DNA from 3 places in the Enterococcus eurekensis genome. Region 1 is predicted to be linked to each of the others. Evidence: predicted binding sites of a transcription regulator. Region 1 holds the regulator's gene; each other region holds the start of a gene.
The links. Region 1 encodes CtsR, which represses protease genes until heat stress. Its sites were predicted from a motif close to TTGGTCAAAAAAGGTCAAANA; they were not measured.

Region 1 (8,377 bases):
AACAGTTGAAACATAATGAATGGACTTCATTCTTCCCTCAATTTTTAAGGAATCGATACCATTTTCAATAATATCTGGAATGTGTTCGATCATTGACATATCGACCGCACTCATTGAAAACTCTTCCGCAACTTCACCATTTTTAGTTAAGCTCCGGCGCTCTTCACCGAAAGGAAGATCATATAAATCGTATTTCCAACGACAAGATTGCGAACAACCTCCACGATTGGCATCACGCATCGACATATGATTTGATAGCGTACAACGACCAGAATAGGAAATACACATCGCCCCATGAATGAAAGCTTCAATCTCAACATCTGTATTTCTACGGATTTCCGCCACTTCTTCCATTGAGACTTCGCGGCCTAAAACTACGCGCTCTAGCCCTTCATTTTTCCAAAATTCAAGCGTCTCATAGTTGGTCGCTGAAGCCTGCGTTGACAGATGAACCGGCAAACCTGGTGCTTCTGTAATACAAATTTCAATTAAAGCTGGATCGGATACAATCACCGCCGAAATACCAACATCACGTAATTCACGGAAAAATTCGCCCGCACCTTCTTGGTTTCCTTCATGCGTCACCATATTGGCTGCTACATAAACTTTGGCATTATGTTCTTTCGCAAAAGCGACACCTTCAGCCATTTGCTCATAGGTAAAGTTTCCTGCACGACTTCTTAAACCATAAGCATTTCCGCCAATATAAACCGCATCTGCTCCGTAATGAATCGCTACTTTTAATTTTTCTAATGTACCCGCAGGTGCTAAAACTTCTGGACGTTTAAGCTTTCTTGTTGTTGCCATAAGTTCACTTCCTTACTTAATTTTCTTTGGATCAACGTAATAAAAACCAGTATCTAAACCGCGATTTTCCGGATGTAATTCAGCTACTTGTTGGCTCAATTTTTCACCCAGTTTCGTTGTCCAATTGTTATTTTCAATCGCTTGACGCGCCTCGTTGAATATTTTCGCTATGGCTACGAAATTTTCACCTGGTGTAAACATCCCGTCAAGCTTCCATGTCGTTAAATTCGTCGTCGCAAGTTCGTTTAATTCTTGCATCAAACTTAAATCGTTATTTGCATAAATATGTGTGCCATGTGAATCTTCAAAAATAGAGTAATGCGTCTCATCTTTTTTCGGTTCAGAAATAAATAAATTCCGATGTTTCGACGTGCCTTCCTCTTGTTTCGTGAAATTATAATAATTATCAAGTAACGGACGTTTTGAATGATGAATACAGGTCGCACCATAAACCAAGACTTCAGCTGGAATTTCTAATTGTGGTGCTAGTACTTTCATCTCTTCAAAAGGCACTTCACGTGCTAGAACAGCACCTTGCGCACCTTTGCGACCCCAGAAGTTAATTTGACGGGCACTTGTAACGAGTGTTTCTGCAGCATAGATAAACGGGATTTGCAGTTCTTCTTTTTGTCCCATCACATAAATCACGCCAGGTTCCCCAACCGTAATCAGATCGATTTCAATTTCTTTTAAAAAGGCTAAATATTCTGGAACTAATTTCATTTTTTCAGGATGCATCAATGCATTGGTAGCAACCATCGCTTTTTTACCTGCTTGATGAGCAAGTTTGACCAATTCACGTTGCTCTTCTCTTGTAAAGGAATGGGGTAAGCGTAACGCAAAGGTTTCTTCCCCAAAGTAAATCGTATCGACAACCGGCAACAAAGCTTTTGCTTGTTCCACGGATTCAACTGTTGCGATTATTTCAATCATATTCATATACCCTCCTTGCAACGAACTAATCGTATCACATGCGGCGCTTGTTTCCAAGAGTGTTCGTGTGTTTTTTCACGATAATTTCACAGTCTTATGTTCACCTGATTACAATTAATATTGACCGAAATAAAGTTAAATTCTTTATTTAAGCGTTTTTTCAAGCTATTCTTTTATTTGTTTGTGATATTTAATTCTTTTATTTCCACCACTAACTGTTTTATTGTGCACGAATCAGCGATTAAAGGTAAAGACAAAGTTTGCATATGTTATTTTTACACAAAAAAACATCAAGCTTCCAATCGGATTCGCTTGATGTTTTGTTATATTAAACTTTTTGTAACGCAACTTTTGTTACTGGTTGAACCTTTTTTTCTTTAACGTTCAGTGTAATCGTACCTTTTGAAGCGCCAATTGTTACATGATCGCCTAAATGAATTTGCCCCATTAATAGAGCCTCGCTTAGTCGGTCTTCCACTTCTTTTTGTAAAGCACGACGAATTGGACGGGCACCATATTCAGGATCAAATCCTGCTTTACCAATTACATCAATTGCTGCTGGTGTAATCTTCAATTGGATATCTTGTTCTTCTAAACGTTTAATAATGGAACGACTCATAATTTTCACGATTTGATGAATTTCTTTTTGCTCTAACGAACGGAAGACAATTGTTTCATCGATTCGGTTTAAGAATTCAGGTCGATAAGCTTTTTTCAATTCTTCTAAAATACGTTTTTGCATCGCATTGTAATCTTTTGAGGTTTCAACAACATTAAAACCAACATTTTTCTCTTCACGTAATTGTGTCGCTCCGATATTTGAAGTCATAATTAAAATCGTATTTCTAAAATCAACTTTACGACCTTTAGCATCGGTTAAATGACCATCATCTAAGACTTGTAATAAAATATTAAAGACATCAGGATGCGCCTTTTCAACTTCATCTAACAAAATAACTGAATACGGTTTTGAACGAACTTTTTCAGTTAATTGACCACCTTCATCATAGCCAACATAACCTGGAGGCGAACCAATTAAACGACTCGTACTGTATTTTTCCATAAACTCAGACATGTCGACACGAATCAGCGAATTTTCGCTACCGAACATCGCTTCGGCTAATGCTTTAGCTAACTCGGTTTTTCCGACTCCTGTTGGGCCTAAGAACATAAATGAACCAATCGGACGATTCGGATCTTTCAATCCACTTCTCGCACGACGAATCGCTCGAGAAATTGCTCGAACTGCTTCATCTTGGCCAACTACCCGTTGATGCAACACATTTTCTAAATCGAGTAGACGTTCCGTTTCTTTTTTCTCCATTTGTTGCAACGGTACACCCGTCCATTGAGAAACAACAGCGGTCACATCTTCTTCAGTCACCGTATCTTTATAGCCACCATTTTCTTTCATTTCAAGTAAAGTTGCTTCAGTTAAACGTTTCGCCAGCGCTTTTTCTTTCACACGAATTTGAGCAGCTTGCGTAAAATCCTGATCGCGAATGGCCGCTTCTTTGGCTTCGGTTAACGCTAATAATTCCGTTTGAATTCGTACAGTATCGGCTACTTCATCTGATTTATCTAATCGAACTTTTGCCGCGGCTTCATCCATTAAATCAATCGCTTTATCTGGTAATTGACGGGAATTAATGTAGCGCTCTGACAATTGGACCGCTGCATGTAAAGCTTCGTCTAAAATCTTGACGCCATGGTGTTCTTCGTAGCGTGGTCGTAAACCTATTAAGATTTCTTCTGCTTCAGCTGCAGTGGGTTGATCGACTTGTACGCGAGCAAAACGACGTTCGAGGGCGGAGTCTTTTTCAATATATTTTTGATATTCATCTAGGGTTGTTGCACCGATTGTTTGTAGTTCTCCACGAGCTAAGGCTGGTTTTAAAATATTGGCTGCATCGATTGCACCTTCTGCACCACCGGCTCCAATTAACGTATGCAATTCATCAATAAACAAAATAACTTGTCCGTCATGATAAATTTCATCAATGATTTTTTTCATCCGATCTTCAAACTCGCCACGGTATTTCGTACCCGCTACAAGTCCTCCCATATCAAGCATCATTAAACGCTTATTTTGCATATCCCTTGGAACTTCACCTGCAATAATTTTTTGTGCTAAGCCTTCCACAATCGCTGTTTTACCAACACCCGGTTCCCCGACTAGTACAGGATTATTTTTTGTCCGACGACTTAAAATTTGGATTAAACGACGGACTTCATTACTACGCCCAACGACAGGATCTAAACGCTTATCGTAAGCTAGTTTTGTCAAATCGCGTGCTAATGAGTCTAAAACAGGTGTTCCTTCCGTTTGTGGCTGTTGTGGTGCTTGACGTGGACCTTTTTGACCTTGACGTCTTCCAGCCATACCACGAGGTTCACTCATACCCATTTTTTTATTTAATAATTGACGCATTTTAGCTAAGCTAAAACCAAGATTTAATAAAATACGAGCTGCTAAAATTTCTTCATCACGTAACATCCCTAGTAATAAATGTTCCGTGCCGATTTGTTGACTCCCTAAACGCTTGGCTTCGTCACCTGCGTATGCAAAAATTTGGCGTCCGCGAGGAGAGTATGGTAAAAATCCACCAACAGGGTAGTCCTTCATTAGACCATAACCTGTAATGTGTTCAATTTCCTCACGAATATCATTTTCTTGGACGTTCATTTCTCTTAATGTCTTACCGGCAATGCCATCTTGCTCAATAACTAGAGCGAGCAAAAGGTGCTCCGATCCTACAGACTGGTGTTTAAAAAATTTGGCTTCTTCTTGAGAGATGGCCAAAACGGCTTTTGCTCGTGCTGTAAATAATTCATCCATAAGATTCACTCCTTCTCTTCATAACTTAAACGTTCTAAAACACCATGTAAAATCGATGCGCGAACTTTTGATTCGTCTTTTGATTTTGATAATATTTGTTTACTTAGAATCGTTAATAGTAAATTTCCTTCACGCTTTGTGATTAGTTTTTCTTCAAATAATCGATGGATAATCGCATGCCCATCTCGTTCATCTATCTCATTTTCAAATAGTTGGTTGACTTGTTTCAAGAATTGGTGTCGACTCGAAACTTGGACTTTTTCGATGCGGATATAACCGCCGCCGCCTCGTTTACTCTCAACTGCATAGCCTCGTTGTATCGTAAAGCGCGTATTAATTACATAATTAATTTGCGAAGGGACACAATTAAATAAATCTGCCATTTCAGTTCGCCTAATTTCAACCATCGATCGCTCTTCTAAAATCTTTTTCAAATAAGCTTCAATTAAATCAGATGTGTTACGCGGATTCATCACTCATACCCTCCCTTGACTAATGTTGACCTTCATTATACTGAATTTTAATGAACTTGGAAAGGAGAAGGGTTGCTTCTGTCTTTTAAAACAATGAAAAGTTATAAAATAGGTCCCTCTTACAAAAAATTCTGACTTTTAAGATCCAATAAAGTAGGGGAAATAATTAATTTCCAATCTCTCTCCCCTTCTATTAAGTGAAATGTTACTTCTACCTTCACTTTTCGGGACTTCCACCCTATATATTACACCACCCATGTCGGATGTATTAAAAAAGACACCTTACAACAAATTGGAAAACGTCTTGAAACATTGATATATATGATATTAATGTTTTGGAATTGTGAAGCTTTACGAGCTTCTTAAGACCTGATTCCGCTCATAAAAAACACATAAAAGTTCATTTTCCTTCCATACCACAGATTCTAACAATTTTGTAAAAGTCTGAATCGCCCACTAATTTATCATGATAAACAAACTTTATCACTCGTTATGATAATTTGTAACAAAAATGATAATTCGTTTATATATTTGAGGTTGTCTTTTGAATCTGTATTTATCTGTTCGAATAGAATAATTTCTGAATTTTACTACTTTGTTCGGAGCTCTCACTTTATATTCAAAGATTGAAAAAATATTTTTTTGCATACTTTCGACTATGAAGTTCGGGACTTACTCTCTATAAATCATACCTACTAAAAAAAGCACCCAACCGATTAAAATATCGATTGAGCGCTCTTTTTTTATTTATCTATGGAACTTGAACAGTCGTTGCATTTCCAACTTCTTGGCTAATTTCTTCGCCACCATCACGACCAACAAAAACGGTCGCGACTTCGCCTTCATAGACGGTAATCGAAATACCGACTGTTTGTGGCGTTGAATTGGCAGTTAGCTCTAGTTGTTGTGCTTGGCGATGGTCGCCATTATTATCAGTTACCCAAATAGTCACCGTTTGGGTTGCTGGTCCGTCCTTTTTAAAGCTTGCTTGCACGTTGACAGTGAACGTTTTAGTTGCTTTGGGTTCGCTCGAATCTTGTCGTTCTGGTCCTTTTGAGATGACTAAATCCACAGTAGAGTTTTTAGCAACTTCTGTCCCGGCAGATGGACTGTAACTAATTACACGCCCCTCTGCAATATTTTCATCAAATGCATTGCTGATATTCCCAGCTTTTAATTCTGCATCTTTTAGTTCATCTAGCGCGCTTGATTCCGTTAAATTATCTAAATTTGGAACTTTCGTTTTTTCTTCACCTTTACTAACAACAAAAGAAATTTTCGTTTTTCCGGGAATCACATCTGCTCCACCAGGAGGCGTCTGTTCAATAATTTGACCGACTGGTTCAGAACTATTTTTTTCTGTCACCGTCACTTTATTTTCACCTAAGCCCAGGTCGTCAAGACTTGCACGCGCAATGTCTTCTGTCGTACCAATGTAATCAATCATTGAAATTGGACGTGGTCCTTGACTGACCATTAATTCAACTTCCGTGTCCTTGGCAGCAACTTCCGTACCTGCTTCAGGTGTTTGCTCTATTACTTCACCTTCAGGAACTTCATCATCGTAATCTTCTTTTGTTTTAATATTGGCATCAACAAAATCCGCATTACGTAGATCACGTTTAGCATCTGTTAACTTTTGTCCCGTCACGTCCGGCATTTTAATTTTTTTACTGCCACTACTTAAATATAAAGTAATTTCTCTTTTTTCTTTTACTTGTGCACCCGCTTCGGGTGTCGTTTTAACTACACGGCCTTCTTCAATCGTATCATCGGCAATTTCTTTCGTTTCGGCAGCGACTTGTAAGCCTACTTCACGTAGCGCGTCACGAGCAGCAACTTCAGTCATTTCACTAACATCGGGAACTTTGACTTGGCCATTACCGTTAAACAAATAGAAACTAGCGAATGCACCTGCAGCAATCAGTGGCAGTAGTAACAACCATAGCCATTTTTTCTTGCCTTTTTTTACTGGGACATCTTCGACTTCTTCTGCTTCCGACTTTATCTCAGATGTAGCCATTTTAGCAAAAGATTCGGGCATCGGTGCATCTGGCGCTAATGTCGTTAAAATTTTCGTCTCACTTAATATTGCTTTTGGTTCCCAACGAGGCTCATTTAAACGGTCTGGCGATAAAACGGTAGCTAAATCTTCCCACATTTCATCTGCACTTTGGTAGCGATCGGCCGTTTCTTTAGCTGTTGCTCTCAACACAACATTTTCTAACGATTGTGGAATATTGGGATCAAATAAATGTAATCCTGGTACATCTTCTTGGAAATGTTTTAAAGCAATTGTAACGGCTGACTCGCCATCAAATGGTACTTGGCCGGTCAACATCTCGAATAAAATAATACCTAACGCATAAATGTCGGACTGATTCGTCGCCATACTCCCACGTGCCTGTTCTGGTGATAAATAGTGCACCGAACCAAGCATTGTATTCGTTTGTGTAATCGATGTTTCTGAAAGTGCAATTGCAATCCCAAAATCGGCAATTTTAACAGTTCCGTCTTCATCCATTAGAACATTTTGTGGTTTCAAATCACGATGAATAATTCGATGTTGGTGGGCTAAAGCAACCGCCGACAAAATTTGTTGCATAATACTGACAATTGTTTGGAATGGTAACGGATAACGCGTTTGAATGTAACGTTTTAAATCCATGCCCCGAACATATTCCATGACCAAATACTGCATACCATCTTCTTCACCAACATCATAAACCGCGACAATATTGGGATGAACTAATTCCGTCGCCGCTAATGCTTCTCTTTGAAAGCGACGAATCGCATTTTGATCATTTTGAAAATCAAAACGTAAGACTTTCACCGCTACCTCTCGATTTAGGATTAAGTCTTTTGCTAAATAAACATGTGCCATACCACCACTGCCAATGGTACCTAAAATCAAGTAACGTCCATTTAACTTTTTACCCACTTCAATCATGGTTGCTTCCTCCTAAATCAATTAATATAACCGTGATATTGTCTGTCCCCCCTCGTTGATTAGCGGCATCAATTAATGACTGGCTCGCCAATTGCAAGGAAGTATTTTGACTAATAATCGTTGTAATTTCTGTTTCAGATAACATATTGGTCAGACCATCTGAACACATTAAAATGCGATCATTTGGTCGAATGTTATGAATAGCCACATCTACCTCTATCGTTCCAGGCATCCCAACCGAACGCGTAATAATATTTTTACGTGGATGAACTGCTGCCATCTCCGGAGTGATTTCACCCGATCTTACAAGTTCATTAACAAGGGAATGGTCTTCAGTCAAAGGTAACAAACGACCTTCTCTTAAAACGTAAATCC
Region 2 (8,377 bases), on a different contig from region 1:
AATGAACTGCCTCTATCGTAGTGGAATATATAAAAAGATAAATATTTAGTAAGAAAGAAGGAAAAACATGAACAAACGTTGGTCAATTGAAAGGATTCGTGAGTTTGTTGAAAAGAATTCAGATAGTAAACTGTTAACCATGGAATACCATGGATTTTCACAAGATTTGTTATTTGAATGCTCTTGTGGGAATCGTTTTGAAAAAAAATTCAAAAAATTTAAAGATAATCATCAAAGAAAATGTGAAGTCTGCCAACCACCAAAAGCTTCACGATAGATTATCAAGAATCTTATGATACTAATAATATTAATTCTCAAGTGTTTTTTTTAAGGAGGATAAAGGACTGTATGTGAAGTTTTCAGACGGTTGTTCAATGGGAGTTAATAAGTTTTATGTAAACATGTAATAGTAAATCCCGGAACTGGTATGATGAACGAACGCCATAGCTATTCAAGTCGAAAAAAGAGAATTACAATGGTTTAATTATTACTGGAAAAATGCATAGTTCAGGTGTTGATGAGCCGATTATGACCAAAGAAGCAATTCAACAATTTACCGATGCAGGTGCTGATATTTTATTATTGCCAGCAGTCGGAACTGTGTTCTTGCTTTTGACCAAGCAGAAAAAAACCGTAAAAATGGCTAAAATCTTGAGCATGCTAACAATGTCTGCAATTGGAACGAGTCAAGAAAGTGCTTCACCAGAAACCATTCGTCAAATTGCGTTATGGAACAAAATGTGTGGCGTGGATTTACAACATATTGGTGATGCAGGCTACAGTGGTGTCACTCCATGTTAAAATATTTACCATATGTCTGTTGCTATTCGTGGGATGAAACATACGATTCAAAGTATGTTTCGTTCAATCGTTAATAAAATGCAAAAAGGATAGAAGGCACGGGCTTTTCTATCCTTTTTTGATAGAAAGTGAGAATCAAAATGATCAATAAACAATCCGTGTAATTTTTAATTAAAATTATTGTAGGAAATGCGTTACTAGCTTTAGCCTACGCGAAATGGATGGTTCCGTATACGATTATAAATGGTGGTGTGACGAGCTTATCTTTAGTCGTACAAAAAAATGCTTCCTATTGATTTACCCTTGATTACAAATAGTTTAACCGTTATATTGCTGATTATTTGTGCAGTATTTTTAGGAAGAAGTTATTTAATGAAGTCGATAGTGGGCAGTTTATCTTACATGTCATTTTTTAGTTTGTTTTATTTTTTACCCTTTGAATGGATGACATGGCTCCACTTGATTTTATGTTAGCCTGTATTGTCATCGCATTTGGCTATTATTGCTGTTTATCGGAAGGGTCAACGACGGTTGGCGTCGACGTAATTGCTTAAATCATTCACTAAAAACATCCGAAAATCGAAGTTGCCAAGATGATTCGTTATTTGAATATTGCCGTTTTGATTTTAGGTTTAATGGCCTATGGGGTTCCGTCAGTCATAATTGGGTTTTTATTTAGTGTTGTTTATACTTGGTCTTTAGGTAAGTTTTTACTAATAGGTATGATGAAACACTCAGATGTCAAAGAAACGGTCAAAAATTAAAATGTGTATTTTTTGTGAGTGATATGTAAGTGAAACACATATTGTTTTGGATTCGCTTTCTTAGTGGAGCGAGAACTATAAAACATAGGAGGATTGAGGAAAGATGATTGAATTTCCAAAAGATTTTTTATGGGGTGCAGCAACATCGGCTCCACAAACTGAAGGAGCCGCACTAGTTGATGGTAAGAGTCCGTCGACTTGGGATAGATGGTTTGAAATGGAGCCGGAATTATTTTTCGATCAAGTTGGACCAAACGATACATCAAACATCTACTATCAATACAAAGAAGATGTTGCTTTAATGAAAAAAATGGATATGAATTCGTATCGTACATCAATTGCGTGGACACGTTTGTTACCTGATGGAAAAACCTTAAATCCAAAAGCAGTAGCCTTTTACCGTGATTATTTTCAAGAAATGATCAATAACGGTGTTGAGCCGATTATCAACTTGTTTCACTTTGACATGCCTTGGTGGTTAATGGAAAAAGGTGGTTGGGAAGCAAGAGAATCAGTCGATCATTTTGCTTTTTATGCTAAAACAGCGTTTGAACAATTTGGTGATTTAGTTAAAAAATGGGCAACTTTTAATGAGCCGTTAGTTCATATTGAATGTGGTTACATGGGTGATGCACACTGGCCGAAAGTTCGTGACTTCAAACGGGCGATTCAAGTGGGTTACCATACGATGTTAGCTCATGCTCAGGCGGTTGAAGCCTATAAAAACAATCCGCATAACGATGGACAAATTGGTATCATCTTAAACTTATCACCAGTTTACGCCAAAAGTGATGAGCCAGCCGATCAAGAAGCACGTCATAAAGCAGATTTAATATATATTCGTAGCTTCGTTGATACGGTAGTTTTAGGTTACTTCCCAGAAGAATTGATTGAAATGTTCCGCGAGAGTGATTTATTGCCACAAGTTGAAGAAGGCGATCGCAAAATATTTGAAGATAATATTGTTGATTTTGTTGGTGTAAACTACTATCAGCCATTGCGTGTACAAGCAGTTGAGAATCCAGTATTCCCAGCACAATCACCTGGTGCCTGGGCCCGTGGTTATAACTGGCCTGAAAAGCGTATCAATCCTCACCGTGGATGGGAAATCTTCCCAGAAGGAATTTATACGATAGCGATGCGTATGAAAAACGATTATGGTAATATGCCTTGGTTCATTTCTGAAAATGGCATGGGTGTTGAAGGTGAAGAGAAGTTTATGGATGAAAATGGAATCATTCAAGATGATTACCGAATTGAATTTTTAGAAGAACATCTAGAGTACCTTGCGCAAGCCATTGAAGAAGGCAGTAATTGTTTTGGTTATCATATGTGGACGTTTTCTGATTGCTGGTCATGGTTAAATGCTTATAAAAATCGCTATGGTTATTACCGCATTAACCGCGATGATAACTATCGACGCTCAGATAAAGCAAGTAGTTACTGGATGAAAGCAGTGATTAATAATCATGGATTTGAAAGAGGAGCAAAATAATGTTTCTCAAATTTTCTTTGCAGTCATGCAAAAACAAAGTAATGCTGTTTTTGCGACACAAACGCAAATTGAAAGTTTCTTAACGAAATTATTTGCCGATAAATAACAAAAATCGATTAGCGGGAGAGTTCCTGCTAATCGATTTTTTGATTTCTCAAGTCATTTATAAATTGTGCTAAGTTTAGATCCTGTAAAAAAACCACTCACTATCGATAAAATAGCGAGTGGTTCTTTTGATTATCTTGTTACCATTACTTCATCGACTAAGCCGTATGCTTTTGCTTCTTCAGCAGACATGAAGTTATCGCGGTCTGTATCTTTTTCAATGACCTCGATTGGCTGACCTGTACGTTCAGCTAAGATTTTATTTAAGCGATCACGTGTTTTTAAAATGTGACGGGCAGCGATTTCGATTTCAGTTGCTTGTCCTTGAGCACCGCCTAATGGTTGGTGAATCATTACTTCTGCGTTTGGCAAAGCAAAGCGTTTGCCTTTTGTACCAGCCGCTAATAAGAAACTACCCATTGATGCAGCCATACCCATTACAATTGTTTGGACATCGGCTTTAACGAAGTTCATTGTATCAAAAATAGCCAAACCTGCCGTTACGCTACCACCAGGAGAATTGATGTACAAGTAAATATCTTTTTCAGAATCTTGCGCATCTAAGAATAGTAGTTGGGCAATGATTGTGTTTGCTAAATCGTCTGTTACTTGACCACTTAGCATAATGATGCGGTCTTTTAGTAAACGTGAGTAGATGTCATAAGCTCTTTCACCGCGAGATGATTGTTCGATGACTGTTGGAATTAAATTCATAGGAAATAATCCTCCTTTTTAATTTTGCTAAATTTCACTAATAGCATAACATACCTACCGTGAATTAAATAGAATAAATCTTTATTTAGCTAGATAAAGTATAACCCCAAGGTCAATAAAGGTCAAATAAAAAAACTGAATAAAAAAATCAAAATATGTTAGAATGAATAAAGATAAGTAAAGGGGTGGATAGTTGAAATGTCAATGTTTATTGCAAGCCTAAGTGGTGTGATTGTCGGGGGCCTGTTAGTCGGGTTAGCATTTTACTTATATATGCGTTTACGTCATCAAAGAGAGCAAAGAGACCGTCTGATGATGCATAAAGTTCGCGAAATTGAAACGCTGATTACTCTGAACCAAAAAGTCATGGAAATTTTAGAAAAACGCATCTTGCTGATGGATAAATATGTAAGCTTTGATGCATTTGATGATTGTTATATTACTGTGGATGACTACGTCTATTTACAATCTTATGCCGCTCATAATAGTTTTTATTTGCCTAATCATTTTTTAGAAGAATTTTTCAAACAAATTTCGATGCGTAAGGCGGTACTTTCGCCAGAAGAGACAATTGCAATTGGTGGCTATACGTTCCGAGGTGGACGTGTCATTATGGAGCAATTATCTGATAAAATTACCGAGATGATTTATGAGCGCAAAATACAATTGAAGAAAATGACAAAAGAACCCATGTCTTTATTTTCAAAAACATTTTAATCAATAACAAGAAAAATAAAGTGAGATATTAGATGAAAAAAATAATAGTCATTGTCGGACCGACTGCGGTAGGTAAGACAGCGTTAAGTATTGAATTAGCGCAAAAATTTAATGGCGAAGTGATTAATGCCGATTCGATGCAAGTGTATCGCGGATTGGATATTGGGACAGCCAAAGTAACGTCAGAAGAAGCCCAAGGGATTACTCATCATCTATTAGATATTTGTGAATTAGAGGATGCCTATTCGGTTGCTCGCTTTCAAGTAGATGCTCGTCAAAAAATTGACGAAATCACAGCTAAAGGCAAGTTGCCAATTATCGTTGGAGGAACAGGATTGTATGTTCAAAGTCTCATCTACGACTACCAATTAGGAAAGAAATCTAGCGATGTGCAACCGGAAGTTCGCAAAAAATATGAAGCCTATGAGCAGACGCATGGTAAGGAGGCTCTGTGGGAATTATTAAAAGAACGTGATCCTTTAGCTGCACAAGCGATTCATTTAAACAATGTTCGTAAAGTCGTTCGTGCCTTAGAAGTTTTTGAAATAACCGGGAAAAGTATTTTAATGCCGGAAAAAGAACCAGAGAAATTGTATGATGATTTTTTAATAGGTTTATCAACGCAACGAGCACTTTTATATCAACGAATCAATCAACGGGTGCATCAAATGTTGGATCAAGGTCTAGAAGAAGAAGCCGGATATTTATTAACAAAGCATCCAGATAGTCAAGGTGCTTTGGGAATTGGCTATCAAGAATTTAAACCTTATTTTAATGGCGAAGCTTCATTAGAGTCGGTAATTGAAACAATTCAACTTCATTCTAGACGTTATGCGAAACGGCAATTAACGTGGTTTAGAAATCGGATGCAGCCTCATTGGTTCGATTTAGTTCAAAAACCGAACGAAGTGAATACAATTGAATTTGAAATTAAAAACTGGTTGAAAGGAGCGAAAGAAGAATGAGCGAAGAAATGCAAGAACGCGTCATTTTAGTTGGCGTTGAGACCGAAATAAACTATCAATATTTTGAAGAATCAATGCTTGAGTTAAAAAACTTAACGAAGACGGCTAAAGGGGAAGTAGTATTTTCGTTAAGTCAAAAGCGTCCGCAAATTGATCGTAAAACGGTTGTTGGTAAAGGGAAAATCGAAGAACTAAAACAATTAATTGAGCTTCACGAAGCGCAATTAGTGATTTTCAATCATGAATTGACACCGCGCCAAAGTCAAATTATTGGCGATGAATTAGGTATCGCAGTGATTGATCGTGTTCAGTTAATTTTAGATATTTTTGCGATGCGTGCCCGTTCAAAAGAGGGGAAACTACAGGTTGAATTGGCGCAATTAGAATATTTATTGCCACGACTAATGGGTCAAGGAAAAATGCTTTCGCGTTTAGGCGGAGGGATTGGAACGAGAGGGCCAGGGGAAACCAAACTAGAGACTGATCGTCGTCATATCCGCAACAAAGTTACCATTATCAAAAGAGAGTTAAAAGAAGTTGAAGCGCATAGAAATCGAACGCGTCAAAAACGTCAAGATAATGAAGTTTTCCAGATTGGTTTAATCGGTTATACGAATGCTGGAAAATCAACGATTCTAAATATCTTAACTCAAGCCCAAACGTTCGAGGAAGATCAATTATTTGCGACACTTGATCCTTTAACGAAAAAATGGCGCTTACCAGAAGGGTTAGAGGTGACGTTAACGGATACCGTTGGGTTTATTCAAGATTTACCGACGCAATTAATCGATGCTTTTCATTCAACGCTAGAAGAGAGTAAAGGGATGGATCTTTTACTACACGTTGTCGACGCTAGTTCAGAGAACCGACAACAACATGAAGAAACGGTTACGAAATTAATGGAGGAGCTAGACTTAGGCGCGATTCCTGTTTTAACAATTTATAATAAATCAGATAAAATTGCCAATCCATTACTCTTTGTTCCAACGTTATTTCCGAGTGTTTTAATTTCTGCGAAAACGACACGTGGGAAAGAACAATTAAGCCAAGCGATTAAATTAAAAATTATGGAAATTTTACAGCCTTACACATTAAACTTAGGTCCCGATGAAGGAAAACTATTAAATCAGCTGCAAAGGGAGACGTTGTTGCTGTCTTCTGAATTTAATGAAGACGAACAAGTCTATTTCTTAAAAGGATTTGCTTTCCCACAGTCGATAGCGATTCGTCGTATGGAAAGTACGGAATAAAAAACAATATCAAGAGAGCAAATTGTAAAAGTCATTTTGCTCTTGTTTCGAACTAAAAGATATTTATCAATTAAATAAGTATAAGACTAGGACTGTGTCAAAATCGCAGTCCTGTTTTTTTTTTTTTTTTGAAAAAATTTCTACTAACAAAAATCAACAAGATTTAAACTGCCAAAAAGTGAAGTTGCTCCATTTTATTTTTCTAAGCTAAATAGTTGAAAAGCAGCTCTTTTTACGCCATTTTTTTAGCTATGGAAAAAAAATTTTTTATTTCATGTAAGGAAACCTAACATAGGTGGTTGACAACTGCTTTTTGACTTGGTATATTTTTTTTATAGTCATCTAATCAATCTTTAAGAAAGTAGGATGCTCAATGCAAGAAAAGGAACTTCGTCGTTCAATGTCTGTTTTTCCAATTGGTACAGTGATGAAATTAACCGACCTTACCGCGCGACAAATTCGTTATTATGAGGAACAAGATTTAATCCATCCAGAAAGAAGCGAAGGCAATCGACGCATGTATTCTTTGAAAGATATTGACGTTTTGCTGGAGATTAAAGACTATTTGTCTGATGGTTTGAATATGGCGGGTATAAAAAAACTTTATGAATTAAAAAAAGTAGAAAATGAAACAAAAGCAAAACAACAGTTAACGGATAATGATGTTCGTCGTATTTTTTATGATGAGATATTATCACAAGGTGGATTGTCACAAACAAACCCCTTCCAGAAAAATACAAGAATTTAAGCGTAAAAATCTAAAATATAGAGGATGGAATGAATTATGCCAAGAGTAGAGTACACGATAGCTGAAATTGAAAAAAATGCCCAAGAACAAAATGTTCGTTTTTTACGACTCATGTTTACTGATATTATGGGAACGATTAAAAACGTTGAAGTACCAATTAGTCAGTTAACAAAGGTATTAAACAATAAAATGATGTTTGATGGTTCTTCAATTGAAGGATTTGTACGAATTGAAGAAAGCGATATGTACTTGTATCCGGATTTATCGACTTGGTTAATTTTTCCATGGGAAAGTGAACATGGAAAAGTCGCACGCTTAATTTGTGATATTTACAATCCAGATGGTACGCCATTTGCAGGTGACCCTCGTGGAAACTTAAAACGAAATCTAAAAAATATGAAAGCATTAGGCTTCACCTCATTTAACTTAGGTCCTGAACCTGAATTTTTCTTATTCAAATTGGATGAAAATGGTGAGATTACAATGGATTTGAATGACAAAGGTGGCTATTTCGATTTCTCTCCAACTGACTTAGGTGAAAATTGCCGACGTGATATTGTTTTAGAATTAGAAAAAATGGGCTTTGAAGTGGAAGCTTCTCACCATGAAACCGCACCGGGACAACATGAGATTGATTTTAAATATGCCGATGTCGTTGAGGCGTGTGATAATATTCAAACATTTAAATTGGTTGTTAAAACGATTGCTCGTAAACATGGTTTACATGCGACTTTTATGGCAAAACCAATGTATGGAATCGCCGGTTCAGGCATGCACTGTAATATGTCCTTATTCAAAGGAAATAAAAATGTCTTTTT
Region 3 (8,377 bases), on a different contig from region 1:
TAATGGTGTGAATAAAATCGTATCATCCACCCGATTCAAGAACTCTGGTTTAAAGTGTCCTCTCAGTGTTGCCATCACTTCTTCTTGAACAGCTTCTGGAATTTCGCCTTCTGCTGTTACGCCATTTAATAGCAGCTGAGACCCAATGTTACTTGTCATGATCAATACAGTATTTTTAAAGTCAACGACACGACCTTTTGAATCTGTTAGGCGACCATCATCTAAGACTTGCAATAAGATATTAAAGACATCTGGATGGGCCTTTTCAATTTCATCCAGTAAGACAATCGTATATGGGTTACGACGAACAGCTTCAGTCAATTGCCCTCCTTCTTCGTAACCAATATAACCTGGAGGCGCTCCGACTAAACGAGAAACAGAATGTTTTTCCATATACTCACTCATATCAATTCTCACCATATTATTCTCAGAATCAAAGAGGTTCTCAGCTAAGGCCTTAGCAAGTTCTGTTTTACCGACACCTGTTGGACCTAGGAATAAAAATGAACCTAGAGGGCGGTTTGGATCTTGTAAGCCTGCTCTTGAACGAATCACTGCATCACTCACTGCATTGACCGCTTCTTCTTGTCCAATCACGCGTTTATGTAATGTTTCATTTAAATGTAATAGTTTCGCTCTTTCACCCTCAACTAATTTCGTAACAGGAATTCCTGTTAAGCGACCAACAACGACCGCAATTTCATTATCAGTTACGGATTCTTGTAACATTTTTCCAGATTCTTGCGCATTTTTAGCTTCAAGTGCTTTAAGTTCCGCTTCCAATTGAGGAATCGTACCATGACGTAAAACAGCTGCTTTTTCTAAATCGTAATTATTTTCGGCATCTTCTAGCTCGTGTTTGGCTTGATCAATTTGACTTCGTTTATTAGACAATGCGTTGACTTCTTCTTTTTCTGTTTCCCATTGCATCTTCATTTGGTTCGCTTCTTCTCTTAACTCCGCTAACTCTTCTTGTAAGATACTTAGGCGTTTTTTTGATGCGTCATCCGATTCTTTTTTTAATGCAGCTTCTTCAATCTCTAGCTGCATTAAGCGCCTTGTTACTTGATCAAGTTCTGTCGGCATTGAATTCATTTCGACACGAATGGTTGCTGATGCTTCGTCAACTAAATCAATAGCTTTATCTGGTAAAAAACGATCAGTAATGTATCGATCGGATAAAACGGCAGCTGCTACAAGCGCATTATCATGGATATTTACGCCATGATGAATTTCAAAACGTTCTTTTAAACCACGTAAAATTGAAATGGTATCTTCTACAGTCGGTTCTTTGACAAGGACTTTTTGGAAACGGCGCTCTAAAGCTTTGTCTTTTTCCATATATTCACGATATTCATCGAGCGTTGTTGCCCCAATTGTGTGCAACTCACCACGCGCTAACATCGGTTTCAACAAGTTCCCCGCATCCATACTACCTTCTGTTTTACCTGCTCCAACAATATTATGAATTTCATCGATAAACAAAATAATTTGCCCGTCTGATTTTTTTACTTCTTTCAAGACGGCTTTAAGACGTTCTTCAAATTCACCTCGGAATTTAGCTCCAGCAATTAAAGCACCCATATCAAGTGAAAAAATCGTTTTATCTTTTAAGTTCTCTGGCACATCTTTACGCACGATACGTTGTGCTAATCCCTCAACAATTGCTGTTTTTCCGACACCTGGCTCCCCAATTAATACGGGATTATTCTTTGTTTTACGCGTTAAAATACGGATAACATCTCGAATTTCTTCATCTCGTCCAATAATTGGATCCATTTTTCCTTTTTTTACTAATTGGACTAAATCAACACCATATTTTTCTAAGGCTTTGTATTGTTCTTCTTGATTTTGTGATGTCACACGATCGCCTCCTCGTATTTCTTCAATGTTTTTTCGAATGTTTTTTTCTGTAATCCCTTGTTTCGTTAAATAAACGGTTAATGGGTAATTTTTTAATTTCATTAACGCTAGGATAACAATTTCAGTTGCTAAGTACTCATCTTCAAATTGCTCTTTGAAATGTTCGGCTTCATTTAATAACTGGAATAAATTACTACTCATCGACTGTCCATATTGAACATTGCTACCCGAAACGGTCGCTTTACGATCGAGTTCTTTATCAATTTCGTTTTCAAAAGCTTCGACATTTAAGCCTAAGTCATGATAGAAATTTCGAGCAAATTGATTGGGTTGCATAAATATTTTCCATAGGTGAACAATATCGATTTCCTGATGGTGTCGCGTCATAGCGACTTGTTGTGCTTCTGCAATGGCACTTTGTAAAGTGGACGTCATTTTTTCAATATTCATTGCTTGTTCCTCCCATCTTGAGATTTTAACCTCAACTATTATTATAAAACCTTGGTCAGTTTTGGTCAAATATTTCACTTATTCAAAGTTGAAATGTTTAAAATTCTTTAAAGGTAAAATAACAGCTGTCAAACTTGATTTATTTATAAAAAAAACAGGGATAAAAAACCAACCTTCGGCTCTTTCCCTGTCTCAATCTTTTTCAGTTTTTTTTCTGGAGATAAAAGTGTACGCCCCACCAATTATAAAAGGTAAAATAAATGTCGCAAAACGGTAAAGCAACAGTGATGAAGCCGCATCGACTTTTCCAACATAGGGACTAAAAAAGATCATATAACTAATCTCAAATGATCCCACGCCACCTGGTGTCGGTATCACGCCTGAAATAACTGTCACGAAACTAATAAGTGCTAAAGAAATAAACAAGTTAAATTCAGGATGATCTGCTTTTAAACAGATATAAGGAATAATAAACCAAATCAATGCTTTGACGATTCCCCAAAATATCATTTCAAACAACAGCTTTTTTTTACGCATCAAATCACTCGTCATTTGTCGTAGCGCATTAATTTGTAAGTTGACTTGATCGACTTTAGCTCGCCACTTCACTTTTTTTATCCATCGGTCACATAAGATAACAAATAAAATTTGTAGTGGCATGCTTAATGCAGCTAACAAAATAATGCCATTAATCAATAAATTAATGAAAATACAAATAATAACTACCAAAACTATTTCAGTTGAGAACAGGTACCATTCAGTAATTAAAAAGAAAATAGCCAAAACACAAGCAGCTGTCTTAAATAGCATGAAACGAAAAACAGCAACACCTACTCCCTCAGAGATGGTCAGTTTTTTTCGATGATAGAAATTAATTTCTGCTAGCCAAGTCCCTGCCCCAAAAGTCACTACTCGATAAAAAGCTGCGTAACAAGAGGCCATCATACCTTCCCAGCTTCGAAAAGGCTTTTCAGTTACCTTGATAATTGTTTGAACCATCTTTCCTTCAACGAGTTGATAAATAATTCCTAAAAAAATAACAATCAAGACCAACCAAATACTCGTTTCAAGCAACTCAAGAAAAATCGCATCAAAAGAAGACCATAAATATTTGACAAAATAACCAATTAAAAGAAAGAAAATGGTCGGTTTGATGATTGCTTTCATTGTTATCCTTTGTTTCAATTCGGACATTTTGATTGCCTCTGCTTTCATTTAACTTTTAAAGGGAGACTTGGACAAATACAAGTCCCCCTTCTTCATTACAAAACATTTGATAAATGGGCCTTACTTCGTGTTTAATTCAGCAATTTTAACAATCACATCGCATGCTTTTTCCATTGATTCAAGTGCAACAAATTCAAAACGACCATGCATGTTTTCACCACCAGCAAAAATATTTGGTGTTGGTATTCCCATAAATGAAATTTTAGAGCCATCTGTTCCGCCACGAACCGGTTCAATTAATGGTTTAATCCCTAATTCGAGCATGGCATTTTTTGCCAATTCAACAATGCTCATATCTTTTTCGATAACTTCTTTCATGTTGTAGTAATTATCGTTCATATCAACCACTACACGCTGTGTTTCATCAAAACGACGATTCATTTTCTCTTGAATATCCAACACAAGGGCTTTTCTTGCTAGGAATCTTTCACGATCATGGTCACGGATAATAATTGAAAAAGTTGCTTCTTCTGAATTTCCAGTTAAATTGGTTAAGTGGAAGAATCCTTCTGAACCTTCCGTTTTTTCTGGCACTTCATCAACTGGTAGAGCATTATTAAATTCAATCGCTAAAGTTAAAGCATTAATCAAGGTATTTTTCGCTGTACCTGGATGAACATTTTTACCATGAATAGTAATGTCAGCTTGGGCAGCATTAAACGTTTCATACTGTAACTCACCAACCGGACCGCCATCCATTGTGTAAGCAAAATCAACACCAAATTGCTCAACATCAAATTTATTCGCTCCGACTCCAATTTCTTCATCCGGTCCGAAAGCTACTTTGATTTCACCATGTTCGATTTCAGGATTTTTAATCAAAATTTCCATTGCTGTCATAATTTCAGCAATTCCTGATTTATCATCGGCACCAAGTAAAGTCGAACCATCTGTTGTGATTAATGTTTGGCCTTTGTAATTTTTTAAGTTTGGAAAGTCTTTTACGTTTAACGTATATTTTCCTCCTTCATCTAATGCAATGGTTGACTCGCCATCATAATTTTCAATAATTTGTGGACTAACGTTTACCGCATTGAAATCAGCCGTATCTAAGTGTGCAATAAATCCCATTGAACGAACTTTTTTTGTCGTATTTGATGGTAAAGTTGCCATCACGAAACCATTCGACTCATTATAAAGAACATCGGACATGCCTAATTCTTCTAATTCAGCTTTTAAAATCAAGGCAAAATCAACTTGCGATTGCGTCGAAGGTGTTGTTGTACTAGTTGGATCTGATTGTGTTTCAATTTGAACATAGCGTAAAAAACGTGGTAATAAATTTTCATATTTAGACATTGTAAGACTCCTTATCTTGTTTGAAATGGATTTGTGTTTGTTTCAGAAGCAATAATTTCTACTTCCCAATTCTCTTCTTGTTTCCAAGTATTCATTTGTTCTGCAAATTTCGGCACGCACAACTTCTCAATGTGGTGTCCTGGATCAATGACGGTCAATCCAGTTGCTTGAATATCATGTGCGGTATGATAGTAAACATCCCCGGTTAAATAAACGTCAGCCTTTTGACGAATCGCGTCTGGGTAGAATTTTTCACCCGATCCACCACAAATTGCTACCCGCTGAACCATTTTTTTTGAATCATCGGATTCAATTAAACGCACATCTGCTAAATCAAAAGTCTCCTTCACATGTGTAATGAAATCTTCTAAGGTCAGTGGTTTTTCTAAGTTACCAATTCGACCAAGACCATACGTTTTTGGTGGATTATCCAATTGTAAAATATCAAAAGCAGGTTCTTCATAAGGATGTACTTGATACATCGCTGCCAGTACCTTTGTTTCAAGTGTTTGCGGATAAATAACTTCAATTCGTTCTTCTTCAACAACTTCAGCTTGGTTAATTTGTCCAATTGTTGGGTTTGCCTGCTCATTGGGCGTAAAACGTCCTTCACCTTTCAATGAATAACTAGCATGGTGATAATTGCCGATATTGCCCGCACCGCTTTGCCCCAATCTCTGACGCATTTGTTCTGCTTGTTCAATTGGAACATAAACAACTAATTTTTTCATTGGTACTTCATGAGTTTTGGATAAATAGTTATCGACTTCAACACCGAGCACTTCACAAAACCAATCATTCAGTCCGCCTTCAATGATATCCATATTTGTATGTGCGGCATAAACACTAATATCATGTTTAACTAAATCCAAATACATCGCATTTTGCGGTGTATCTGGGACAAGGCGTTGGATTGGTCGAAAAATTGGCGGATGTTTAGCAATAATTAAGTCAACTTGCTTCTCAATTGCTTCTTTAACGACTTCTGGTCGCACATCTAAAGTCATCATAATTTTTTTGATTTCTCGATCTAGCGATCCAATATGCAAACCAACGGGATCCCCTTCTTCGGCTAACCATAATGGACAAAAAGCTTCAAAACGACGAATAAAATCCAGTCCATAAACCATTAAACCAAAACCTCCTGAATCCAGCTAAGTTGTTCTTTCACTTCAGCAACTTTTGATCGGGGAACGACATGTGCTTTCATCAAATCACCCAAAACGCGCTCTTTACTTTTAACTTCACGTTGCCATTTTTTGATAAACGTCTCATTTTTTTCTTGCAACAAGAATGGCCCAAACAGTAATTCCTGTTCAGTATAATGCACATTCCCCACCGGTTTTGCAACAATAATCTCATAAATTTTATCATTTTCTTCTAAAATTTCTTCATCAACAATTCCATATCCATTTAACATCAGCCATTCTCTGAGCGTTCGTTCACCAATATTTGGCTGTAAAATCAGTGTTTCATTTTTCTTTAATTGACCTTGTTTTATACCATTCTCTAAAATTTGACGAATCAACGTACCACCCATGCCCGCAATCGTAATGGCATCCACTTGATCTTCATCATGAATTGCCGCTAAACCATTGGCTAAACGGACAATAATTTTTTCTGACAATAAGTTTTTAGCTACTTGTTTTTTAGCTGACTCATAAGGACCTTTAACTACTTCACCTGCAACTGCATATGAAATTTTTCCGTTTATAGTTAAAAAAGTCGGCAAATAAGCATGATCCGAACCAATGTCTGCTAAGCGTGCACCCTGAGGTACTTTTTCTCCGACTTTCTTCAAACGTAAAGATAATACTTGTTCATTCACTACTTTTAACCTCCAAAATACTAAAGAAGCTCTGACAGCGAATTTATTTCTGGCTAGTCAGAGCATTCGAGTAAAGTTATTTCATTAATTCGATGGAAATGATGGAATTTCCAGGTATTTGTGGTGGAATTGACATTGTCATAACAGCAGGTTCTCCTAAGGTAACCTTTAACTGGCTGCCGACTTTGATTTCTTCTACAGGCATTTCAAGCGTTGCCGGATCCACATTTAATGCAACACCATTTTGAAATGACCCAATCGACTCCTCTGAATCTTCGACTGCAACGGGATCTTCAAGTAAAATTTGAATCGCTGGAGTGCTTGATTCTAAATCCGTGACACTGACAACTGTTGCTGTAAATACCATTTCTCCCGCCTCCGTTGTTGACATTTCCGATGTTTCTGAAGACTCTACTGTTGTTGTCTCATTGACCTTTGAACTTGATGAGCTTCCACCTTCATTTGATCCACATGCGCCTAAAATAAACATACTAAGTAACAAGACAGCTGGTGCTGTTATTTTTTTCATAGAAATTCCTCCTAAGATTAGTTTCTTCGATTATTTCCCGACATACTAATTTCCTTTGTTAAATAGCGAATTCGTTCCATTATTCGTTTGGCTTTTAGCGGCTCTTCATCGCCTCGTTGGGTAACAGACAGATGTTGCTCTAACTCCAACATTGTAAAATTAGAGCTAAAGAAAGTTGGTAACTGTTCTTGCATGCGGTGCTGTAAGATAACGCCAAAAACTTCATCACGAATCCAGCTGCTCATCGCATCAGCCCCGATATCATCAAGCATCAGAATTGGTGCTTGTTTAATTGCATTTAATTTTTCACCAACCAAATCTTTTCCGATTGCTTGCTTCATATCAACTGCAAAAGTTGGAAAATGTAGAAGCGTAGTGGAATAGCCCGCTTCAGCTAATTCGCGCGCAATCGCTCCAAGTAAATAGGTTTTACCAATACCAAAACTCCCAACTAAGTATAGCCCTTTGTGAAAATCCTTCGGTTGATTGGTATAATTTTCAACAAAATCATAAGCTGCAAAAATTGCTTGTGCACGTTCCGTTGTTTGTTCGTAATTCTTAAAATTGGCTTCTTGGATGTCTTTAGGCATATTGATGGAACGAATGCGATTACGAACCTCTTCGCGATGTTTATACGCTAGCAAACCTTGCGTCGGCACATACGTTACATCAATCGAATGAAAGTTCAATGTCAGTTGAGGCTCATATCCCGGAGCAATCATCTTTTCTGATTGCTCATTAAATTTTCGTTTTTCTTGGACAAATTCATATAACTTAGCGTAACTTTTTTCGATATCTTGCGGTGTTAAATAATCATTATGTTTTTCTAGAAAGGCTTTGACTTCTGGATCATTTAGCACTTCTTGCATCATTTCTTGATAACGAAGACGATAATTCTTTTGATCCAAAATTTTTGACAACTGGCTTCCAATGTTATCCATCAACTTTCACCTTCCTTTCTTTTCAAATAAGCTTGTAGACGTTTATTAAGCTCTGCTTGAATGTTTGGGTCTTCAGCAGCGGGCTCTTTTGTGGCTTTTTTCGTCTCTTTAGCCCAATCCGGCAGTTTTTCCACCCGAACATTATTCCTTGAATAGTTATTCGGTCGCGTATTGCGTCTTTTCTCTTTTTCTTCTTGTTTTTCTTTCGCTTCTTTTACATATTCACGCACATACTTAATG

Region 2: clpP (ATP-dependent Clp endopeptidase proteolytic subunit ClpP) is a predicted target of CtsR. The motif match lies at 3,988-4,008, and genes of this name have one in related genera.
Region 3: clpB (ATP-dependent chaperone ClpB) is a predicted target of CtsR. The motif match lies at 2,365-2,385, and genes of this name have one in related genera.

Annotation. Positions count from the first base shown of each region.
Region 1 is NZ_JBHSGT010000054.1:106,043-114,419, reverse strand. It holds gene ACFO3L_RS08870 (peptidase U32 family protein) at 1-807, opposite strand, end outside; gene ACFO3L_RS08865 (peptidase U32 family protein) at 820-1,740, opposite strand; gene ACFO3L_RS08860 (ATP-dependent Clp protease ATP-binding subunit) at 2,069-4,579, opposite strand; gene ACFO3L_RS08855 (CtsR family transcriptional regulator) at 4,585-5,052, opposite strand; gene pknB (Stk1 family PASTA domain-containing Ser/Thr kinase) at 5,804-8,002, opposite strand; gene ACFO3L_RS08845 (Stp1/IreP family PP2C-type Ser/Thr phosphatase) at 7,995-8,377, opposite strand, start outside.
Region 2 is NZ_JBHSGT010000022.1:9,795-18,171, reverse strand. It holds gene ACFO3L_RS04065 (hypothetical protein) at 68-277, shown strand; partial or broken gene ACFO3L_RS04060 (DUF7916 family protein) at 454-894, shown strand; gene ACFO3L_RS04055 (hypothetical protein) at 1,395-1,565, shown strand; gene ACFO3L_RS04050 (glycoside hydrolase family 1 protein) at 1,669-3,060, shown strand; gene ACFO3L_RS04045 (hypothetical protein) at 3,035-3,166, shown strand; gene clpP (ATP-dependent Clp endopeptidase proteolytic subunit ClpP) at 3,298-3,879, opposite strand; gene ACFO3L_RS04035 (hypothetical protein) at 4,078-4,596, shown strand; gene miaA (tRNA (adenosine(37)-N6)-dimethylallyltransferase MiaA) at 4,629-5,561, shown strand; gene hflX (GTPase HflX) at 5,570-6,811, shown strand; gene ACFO3L_RS04020 (MerR family transcriptional regulator) at 7,185-7,559, shown strand; gene glnA (type I glutamate--ammonia ligase) at 7,596-8,377, shown strand, end outside.
Region 3 is NZ_JBHSGT010000017.1:41,532-49,908, reverse strand. It holds gene clpB (ATP-dependent chaperone ClpB) at 1-2,313, opposite strand, end outside; gene ACFO3L_RS02675 (lysylphosphatidylglycerol synthase transmembrane domain-containing protein) at 2,506-3,507, opposite strand; gene pepT (peptidase T) at 3,601-4,839, opposite strand; gene ACFO3L_RS02665 (Nif3-like dinuclear metal center hexameric protein) at 4,851-5,969, opposite strand; gene ACFO3L_RS02660 (tRNA (adenine(22)-N(1))-methyltransferase) at 5,969-6,667, opposite strand; gene ACFO3L_RS02655 (hypothetical protein) at 6,744-7,196, opposite strand; gene dnaI (primosomal protein DnaI) at 7,214-8,137, opposite strand; gene ACFO3L_RS02645 (replication initiation and membrane attachment family protein) at 8,137-8,377, opposite strand, start outside.